2 regions of the Marinobacter sp. NFXS11 genome follow, and region 1 is predicted to be linked to the other one. Evidence: riboswitches for the same ligand, from Rfam matches in the RefSeq annotation. Region 1 holds a riboswitch; the other holds the start of a gene.
What was found. Region 1 has a riboswitch for cobalamin ahead of J3362_RS13880 (TonB-dependent receptor plug domain-containing protein). Riboswitches for the same ligand answer to the same signal wherever they lie in the genome.
Positions count from the first base shown of each region.

Region 1 (4,837 bases):
TCGACGGAGTGAGCCTCTCAGATCGGTGAATTTACTGCTGGAAATCATAGCGCACCGAGGCCATGAAGGTTCGGCCTGCGGCCAGATAGTCGAAAGGCGCGAAGGTGGCACTGTCATATCCGATGCTTGTGGCATAGCGACGGTCCAATACGTTATCCACCTTGAACGATGCCGACCAGCCAGGCTGGAAGTTCCAGGCCGCCCTCAAGTCCACAGTGCCATAGCCTGGCAGCAGGCTGGTATTCGCTGCATCGTTATAGCGGTCACTCTCGGCGATAAAGCTGGCGCCCACTGACCACTGCGAGAACAGACGATCAACATCCAAACGCACATTCTTTTCCGCACGGCGTGGTAAACGTGCGCCGGTATCGCGGTTCTCGGTATCCGCGTAGGTTACCGCTGCCGCCAGACTCCAGTCAGCAGTCTCAATACCGGACGAAACCTCAACGCCACGGATTCTGGCCGTTTCGACATTTTCCATGGTGCCCTCAAACGTCGCCGGGTCAGAAACATAGGTAATCAGGTCCTTCACATCGTTCTGATAGAGAGCAACATCCCAGTACCATTGGTCATATCGGCCGGAGAAACCGGCCTCGACCATCTGCCCCTCTTCTGCGTCGAGGTCCGGATTACCGGTGTAGAACGGCACCGTCAGGTAAAGATCATTAAAGGTTGGCGCGCGGAACGAGGTCGCATAGCTGAGGCGAAAACGATGGGCACGGTCCAGCTGGTGACCAAAGGCCACGCCGCCAGTCTCCTCTTTCCCGTAGGCCTCGTTGTCATCAACACGCAGACTGAGCGTCAGATCGGTAGCATCAAAGTTCAGACGACCCTGGCCAAAGACCGCACTGTTGGTCCTGCTGTCTTCCGTGAAATTGCTGGTGCCATCCACTTCGTCAATCATGACCTCCGTACCCAGAACCAGCTCATGAACACCGGCCGTCAGGGTGTTTTCCCAGCGCGCCGAGCGAGACAGTGTGTCGAAAGTACTTGGATTGGCTCCGAAGGTATCCTGTTCGTCGCGAGCTTCCGAGAACTGGATCCGTGTGCGCCAGTAGTCACTGGCAACAGCCTCCAGATGCAGGCCCATGGCACGGATCAAGAAATCGGTATCACCGCCTTCAAACTCGGTATTACCCTCAGACTGGAACACGGTCAGCCCTGCGCCGCCGCCCTGATCAAAACTGTGGCTCAGCTTCGCCAGGCCGCCGGTGTTCCGAAAGCCCTTGTCTTCACCGCCATCCCTCAGATTGGTGCCATCGGTGTCCGAATAGACGCCACTGGCCAGGAACGAGGAACGGCCCTCCCGGCCAGCCAATCCAGCGGTAACCTCGCGGGTTTCATGGGAGCCTCCTTTTAGCTCACCCCAACCCTGGCGTCCGGCTTCAGGTTCCAGAGTGAACGCCTGGATGACACCACCCACCGCATCGGCACCGTAGAGGGAGCTCTTCGCGCCCCGCACCAGTTCAACCCGTTCCATCAATTCCGGAGGCAAAAACTGCCAGGGTGGGATGCCCGCAGAGGCAGAGCGCAGTCGGATACCATCGAGAAGCAGCACTGTACCTGAGCTCCCCGCCCCACGCAGGAATACGCTGGTGGTCTTGCCGTAACTGCCGTCCGACACCACATTGATCCCCGGCTGCGCGCGCAACAGGTCGCGGAATTCCGACGGCTGTTGCCGATCAATATCCTCTTTCTCGATGACGGTAACCGAAGACAAACTCTCTCCAACGGTCTTCGGCCCGAGCGTCGCGGTAACCACGATTGGATCCAGGGCATCGGATTCTGGGGCAGACTGGGCCGAAACGGCCAGAGGCAGGGCGGCCATGGCAGCGCCGGCCAGTAAAACAGGGCTTTGAATTCTGAACATGAAACTTGCTCCGCACTCCGCGCGCACCCGCACGGGAATCTGGGTTTTGTTGCGGAACAGCGAATGAGGGCAGGCGGTAGACAGGTGTCAGGAGAGCGTAACCGGCATATCACCCACCCAGGTTGCCCACCGCAACATCGGGTGTTTTTCCAGGCCGGTCTCCGGGCTGGCAGGCGGAACCCTCGGTTCCCGGGCAATCACCTTCCCATGTCGTGGCGACACAGTGGCGCACAGATTGCCGTTGTCCTGCTTACCGTTGCGGGGGCAGCATCGGCTTTGCACTGGCATTACCAGGCTCACCGATTTCCCGTTTCACCCATCGCGCTTTGCGACGGACACCTGAAAAAAGTGAGGCAAGGCTAGCAACACCCGGGTAAGCGGTCAATGAAATCCATCAAAGGTCAACATGGCCGCAGGCCTCTGCCACTGCTATATTCCATGACTGACAATCACTTTTCCTTCGCCAAAACAGGGAGTTTTATGCAGGCCGAGCTGGTCGACATCCGCAATCACATGGCTCAATATCCGCCGTTTGACGAGATGGCCGAGGAACTGCTCGACAGAGTGGTTGGCGACATCGAAGTTGTGTACTTCAAGGCCGGGAGCCAGATCCTCGAACTGGGTGACCCGAGCAGCTGGCTGTATTACGTGCGCAGTGGCGCCGTCGAGATCTATCGGCGCACCGGGGAGCTGTACAACCGGATCAGCGAGGGCGAAGTCTTCGGCCAGTTTGGCCTGTTGATGAACCGGAAAGTGCGCTTCCCCGTCAAAGCCCTGGAAGACGTTCTGCTGTACAAGATCCCTTACGATACCTTCCAGTACCTCTGGGAAAATGACGACAACTTTGCCGATTTCGTTGAGATTGAAGACCGAAGCCGCCTACGATCCGCCGTTTCCCGCCGCGAAAAGTCCAACCAGTTGATGACATCGAAGGTTACCCGTTTGATTGCCCGGGAACCGGTGTCAGCGCCCCACACCGTTCGCCTGCAGGAAGCGGCGCGGATCATGACCGAAAACGGCGTCTCAGCACTGCTGCTGATGGATGAGGAAGGTGACAAGCCCTTGCTCAAGGGCATCATTACCGACCGGGACCTGCGCACCCGGGCCCTCAGCGAAGCCCTGGCCTCGGAAACCCCGATCAGCGAGATCATGTCGGAGGATCTGATCACCATCCGCTCGAACATGTTCATATTCGAGGCCATGCTCACCATGCTGCACAACAACGTGCACCATCTTCCGGTGATGGATCGGGATGAGGTTCGCGGCGTGATTGCGCTGTCTGACATCGTGAAGTACGAGAGCCAGAGCAGCCTCTACCTGGTCAGTAACATCTACCATCAGCAGGATGTAAAAGGCCTGAAGAAAATCAGCCTGGATGTTCGGGACAGCTTTGTTCGCATGGTGAACGAAGATGCCAATTCCCACATGATTGGCAGTGCCATGGCCGGTATCGGGCGCAGCTTTACACAGCGCCTGCTGGCACTGGGCGAAGAGAAACTCGGCCCCCCACCCGTGCCCTACTGCTTTATGGCGCTCGGCTCCATGGCGCGGGACGAGCAGCTGGTGGTCACGGATCAGGATAACGCCATGATCCTGGACGACAGCTTTGTGCCGGAAGAACATGACGAATACTTCCTGGAGCTGGCGAAATTCGTCAGCGATGGCCTTGCGGAGTGCGGCTATACCTACTGCACCGGCGACATCATGGCCACCAACCAGAAATGGCGGCAGCCACTGCGCGTCTGGAAGGACTACTTCACCGACTGGATTGATAATCCGAAAGCCGAGGCTCTGTTAAACAGCAACATCTTCTTTGATCTGGATGGCATCTACGGCGAGACCGACTTTGCCGAACAGCTCAAGACACTGGTGGCCGACAAAGCCAGCAACAGCCAGCGGTTCCTGGCAATGCTGGCGCGCAACGCCCTGAACCGCACGCCGCCGATCGGCTTTTTCCGGACTTTCGTGCTGGAAGAGGATGGCAAGCACCAGAAGACCTTCAACCTGAAACGTCGCGGAACAGCGCCCCTGTCGGATCTGATTCGGGTTCATGCCCTGGCCTGCGGCTCCCGTGCACAAAACTCGTTCGAGCGACTGAAAGCCATCGGCAACACCAAGCTCCTGCTGGACGACGATCTGGGCAACCTGAGGGATGCGCTTGAGTTTATCTCCATCGTTCGTATCCGGCACCAGGCCCTGGCAATCGAGGCTGACCGGCAGCCGGACAACAACGTACGGCCCGAAGACCTTTCACCGTTTGAGCGCAGCCATCTCAAGGATGCGTTCCAGGTAGTCAGCGGTGCCCAGAAGTTCCTGAAATTCCGGTATCACGCCGGGGTGGCCCGTAATGTCTAGTGAGGAGCAGGCCGAGAATTCTGTTACACGCCTGCCATGGCCCGAGCAATTCAAGGCCCTGGCGGAGCAGAGCAAGTCCCCGATTCTTAAAGCCTATTACGAGAGTGGGTGTGTGTCGCCGGAGACGCCCTTATCCGAGGTGCCCTTTGTCGCGCTCGATTTCGAGACCACCGGGTTGGACGCCAATCAACATTCGATTGTCAGTATCGGTCTGGTGCCGTTTACGCTCGACGGCATCCAGCTGGGCAAAGCCCGCCACTGGATCGTGCGGCCCAAGCTCCCGCTGCACCAGACCTCGATTACTATCCACGGCATTACCCACAGTGATATCGACCAGGCACCGGATATGACCGACATTCTGAAGGACCTGTTTGCCAGTCTGAACGGGCGTATCCCAGTGGTTCACTACCGCAACATCGAGAGATCGTTCTTCGACGCCGCTCTGCAATGGCGCCTGGGAGAAGGCATCCGGTTTCCGTTGATCGATACGATGGCCATAGAGGCCCACTTGCATCCGGACCGAAACCCGTCACGCTGGCAACAACTGCTGGGGAAGAAGCCCGTGTCGATTCGACTGGCTGACAGCCGGCTGCGTTATGGGCTGCCTCACTA
Region 1 covers NZ_JAGDDV010000002.1:1,066,389-1,071,225, reverse strand. Annotated here, with positions in the region: gene J3362_RS13885 (cobalamin-binding protein) at 1-1, opposite strand, end outside; gene J3362_RS13880 (TonB-dependent receptor plug domain-containing protein) at 32-1,870, opposite strand; cobalamin riboswitch at 2,006-2,228, opposite strand; gene J3362_RS13875 (putative nucleotidyltransferase substrate binding domain-containing protein) at 2,351-4,225, shown strand; gene J3362_RS13870 (3'-5' exonuclease) at 4,218-4,837, shown strand, end outside.

Region 2 (4,837 bases), 430 kb from region 1:
CGTTACCTAATCGTGCAAGCCAACACCAAGGAGCGCCCGTTATGGCTGAAACCATTATCAAGATCGATCTGAACAAGTCGGCCTATGAGAACGACAAAATTCACAACCGCTGGCACCCGGATATTCCGCTGGTGGCCACCGTCAAGCCGGGCGACGATTTCATCGTTGAGTGCTATGACTGGACCGGCGGCCAGATCAAGAACGACGACAGCGCCGACGACGTGCGCGATGTTGATCTCAGCCAGGTTCACTTCCTGTCGGGACCGATCGGGGTCGAGGGCGCGGAGCCGGGCGACCTGCTGGAAGTCGACATCCTCGACATCGGCACCTTCGAAGAGAGCCAGTGGGGCTTTAACGGGTTCTTCTCCAAGCAGAACGGCGGTGGCTTCCTGACCGAACACTTCCCGGAGGCCCAGAAATCCATCTGGGACTTCAACGGCATGTTCACCAAATCCCGCCACATTCCCAACGTGGAATTTGCCGGCCTGATTCACCCGGGCCTGATTGGCTGCCTGCCCTCCAAAGAATTGCTGGACACCTGGAACAAGCGTGAGGCCGGACTGGTCGCGACCGATCCGGAGCGTGTGCCGGAACTGGCAACACTGCCCAACGGTGAGACCGCCCATATGGGCCAGATGACCGGTGACGCGGCCAAGGCTGCCGGCGCCGAGGCCGCGCGTACCGTGCCGCCACGGGAACATGGCGGTAACTGTGACATCAAGGATCTGTCCCGTGGCTCCAAGGTGTATTTCCCGGTGTACGTGGACGGGGCCGGCCTCTCCGTAGGCGACCTTCACTTCAGCCAGGGCGACGGCGAAATCACGTTCTGTGGCGCCATCGAAATGGCCGGCTGGATTCACCTGCGGGTGAACCTGATCAAGGACGGCGTGAAGAAGTACGGCATCAAGAATCCGGTGTTCAAGCCCAGCCCGATCAAGCCCCGTTACGATGACTATGTAATCTTCGAAGGCATCTCCGTAGACGAAGACGGCGGCCAGCATTACCTGGACGTGCACGTGGCTTATCGTCAGGCGTGTCTGAACGCCATCGAATACATGACCAAGTTCGGTTATACCAAGGCCCAGGCCTACGCGATTCTGGGCTGTGCGCCGGTGGAAGGCCACATTAGCGGCGTGGTGGATATCCCGAACGCCTGCGCCACGCTCTGGTTGCCGACGGGCATCTTCGACTTCGACATTAACCCGTCCGCTGAGGGTCCGCAGAAGAAAGTCAGCGGGGGCATGGACGTACCGCTGTCGAAAGATAAGGAGTAATCGCCATGCCCGTGTATGACTACAAGTGCCGTGAACATGGCCTCTTTCACACACTGGCCACCATGGAGGATGCGGCCAAGCCGGCGCAATGCCCCACCTGCAAGGCCATGTCGCCGCGGGTGATCGTGTTGCCATCCCACATTGCCGCCATGGACCCGGCCAAAAGGGCGGCCGAGGACCGGAACGAGCGGTCCCGGCATGAGCCGGTGTTTTCCACCGCAGACCGAAGGGCGAATGATAAGGAGCACAGTCGCGCCTGCGGCTGTGGCTCCCCGAAACCCGGAAAGTCCATGCTGTTCTACACCGCTGACGGGAAGAAGATGTTTCCTTCCATGCGGCCCTGGATGATCAGCCACTGATTGGCTGAGTTGAAACTGTCACGTGTTTGGCCCCCTCTCCGGGGCCTTTTTTATTGCTTCAGGTTGTCCCTTCCGAATATCGTGTATATAGTGTTTCTATCCTTGGTCAAATACCAGATGTAGTGATCAGTGCGTAACCAACTCGGTCAACGTGTGATCATCTCAGCCATTCTGGTATCGGGAATCCGGTGAGACTCCGGAACTGACGCGCAGCGGTATTGGGGAACAAGCGTGGCATCAAGACACTGGTGAAAGCCGGGAAGTCGCCACACGAGGCCGAATCGAACGATTCATGCCCCTGAGTCCGAAGACCTGCCAGGGATGAAGGAGCCTTACGGCTCCCAACTGCACCTTCGCGACCCAGGGTGAGCAGACCGGTTATGCCCAGCCATTCCCATGGCGAGGTGTGCCCCTGCGTACGCGATGGTGAAAGGAACTCAACGCGTATTCAGGAGAACACTGCATGTCTGCCTCAGCCCTGGCCGAACCCCGGCCAACCTCGCACACGGACACCGAATCCCTTCAGGTCATCAAGCGCAACGGCACACTTGTCGGCTTTGACCCATCCAAGATCAGCATCGCCGTAACCAAAGCGTTCCTCGCTGTTGAGGGCGACACCGCCGCCGGTTCCGCCCGTATCAATGACGCGGTACACCGGGTGACCGACCAGGTTATCCAGGCGATTGGCCGTCGCCTGAAGGCCGGTGGCAAGGTGCATATCGAAGACATCCAGGATCAGGTGGAACTGGCCCTGATGCGGGCCGAAGAACAGAAGGTGGCCCGCGCCTACGTCCTGTATCGGGAAGAGCATGCCCGCGAGCGCGCCCGCCATGCGCCGGTTGAGGCGCACCCCCATCTGACGGTGAAAAAGACCAGTGGCGAGATTGCTCCGCTGGATCTGGGCCTGATGAAACTGCAGGTGGAACAGGCCGCCACAGGGCTGGAGGGCATTGAAGGTGATTCCCTGGTGGACGATGCCCTGACCAACCTGTACGACGGCATCGCCGAGGAAGACGTGCTGTCGGCCTTGATCATGACAGCCCGCAGCCGGATTGAGCGGGAGCCGGACTACAGCGCGGTCACTGCACGCCTGCTCCTGGAGCAACTTCGCCTGGAGAATGCCGCCGCCCTGGGCCTGCCCATCAGTCTGCCATTGGCTGAGATTTATCCACAGGCCCTGAGTGCCTTTATCGATGCGGGAATCCGTTACGAATTGTTGGATGAAGCTCTGGCCACCTTTGATCTGGAGCGCCTGGGTGCCGCCCTTCGGCCGGAGCGGGATCTGCAGTTTGGCTTCCTGGGCCTGCAAACCCTGTACGACCGTTATTTCCTGCACTGGAACAAGGCCCGCCTGGAATTGCCTCAGGTATTTTTCATGCGGGTTGCCATGGGCCTGGCCCTGCGCGAAGACGACCCGAATGCCCGGGCCATCGAGTTCTACAACCTGTTGTCTTCGTTCGACTACATGGCGTCCACACCCACGCTGTTCAACAGCGGTACCCGCCATTCTCAGCTGTCGTCCTGTTACCTGACGACGGTTGGCGACGATCTTGAAGACATCTACGGCGCCATCCGAGATAACGCCATGCTGTCCAAATGGGCTGGCGGTCTGGGTAATGACTGGACTCCAGTTCGGGCGCTGGGCTCCCACATCAAGGGCACCAACGGCCAGAGCCAGGGTGTGGTGCCCTTCCTGAAAGTAGTCAACGACACCGCCGTAGCGGTCAACCAGGGCGGCAAGCGCAAGGGTGCGGTGTGTGCCTACCTGGAAAGCTGGCACCTGGACATCGAGGAGTTCCTGGAGCTGCGCAAGAATACCGGCGACGAACGCCGCCGAACCCACGACATGAATACGGCCAACTGGGTGCCGGACCTGCTGATCGAGCGCATGCGCGAAGACCGGGACTGGACCCTGTTCTCCCCCAGCGATGCGCCGGATCTGCACGACCTGTACGGCAACGCCTTCCGTGAACGCTACGAGCATTACGAAGCCCTCGCAGAGCAGGGCAAAATCAAGCTGTTCAAGAAAATCCCGGCCAAGCAGCTCTGGCGCAAGATGCTCACCGTGCTGTTCGAAACCGGCCACCCCTGGATCACGTTCAAGGACCCGTGCAATCTGCGCTCTCCCCAGCAGCACCGGGGCGTGGTGCACAGCTCTAACCTGTGCACGGAAATCACCCTGAACACCAGCGCCGACGAGATTGCCGTGTGCAACCTTGGTTCCGTGAACCTGGCGGCTCATATCGCCAACGGCGAGCTGGACGTGCAGCGCCTGGAACAAACGGTGAACACCGCCGTGCGCATGCTCGATAACGTTATCGACATCAACTACTACGCCGTACCTCAGGCCCGGAATTCCAACCTCAAGCATCGCCCGGTCGGTCTTGGCCTCATGGGTTTCCAGGACGCGCTCTATCAATTGGGCCTGCCGTATTCCAGCCCGGAAGCGGTTGAGTTTGCCGACGTTGCCATGGAGCAACTCAGCTACTTCGCCATCCGCGCCTCGGCTTCGCTGGCGGGTGAGCGAGGCGCCTATGAGAGCTTTGAGTGCTCACTCTGGCAGCAGGGCATCCTGCCGATCGACTCCATTAACCTGCTCAAGGAAAACCGCCGGGAAGGGGACCTGTCCGTGAATACCAACGCCCGGCTGGACTGGTCTCCCGTACGCGAACTGATCGCAAAAAACGGCATGCGCAACAGCAACGTGATGGCGATTGCCCCGACTGCGACGATTTCCAACATCGTGGGTGTGTCCCAGTCCATCGAGCCGGCGTACCAGAACCTGTTCGTGAAATCGAACCTCTCCGGCGAGTTCACCGTGGTGAATCCCTCTCTGGTCCGAGACCTCAAGGCCGAAGGACTGTGGGACAACGTGATGGTGAACGACCTCAAATACTTCGACGGCAGCGTTCAGCAAATCGACCGCATCCCCAACGAACTGAAAGCGCGATACGCCACTGCCTTTGAGATCGACGCAAGGTGGCTGGTGGAAGCCGCGGCCCGGCGCCAGAAATGGCTGGACCAGGCCCAGAGTTTGAACCTCTACATGGCCGAGCCCAGCGGCAAGAAGCTGGATGCCCTCTACCAGCTGGCCTGGGAACGTGGGCTGAAAACCACCTATTACCTGCGCTCCCTGGGTGCCACCGGCGCTGAAAAAACCGCTCCGGTTGCCGCACCCCAGCCCCAGGTGTGCAGCATCGACGA
Region 2 covers NZ_JAGDDV010000002.1:632,064-636,900, reverse strand. Annotated here, with positions in the region: gene fmdA (formamidase) at 42-1,274, shown strand; gene J3362_RS11960 (FmdB family zinc ribbon protein) at 1,280-1,633, shown strand; cobalamin riboswitch at 1,789-1,967, shown strand; gene J3362_RS11955 (ribonucleoside-diphosphate reductase subunit alpha) at 2,097-4,837, shown strand, end outside.
Region 2: linked by a shared signal. The riboswitch ahead of J3362_RS11955 (ribonucleoside-diphosphate reductase subunit alpha) and the one ahead of J3362_RS13880 (TonB-dependent receptor plug domain-containing protein) in region 1 are both predicted to bind cobalamin.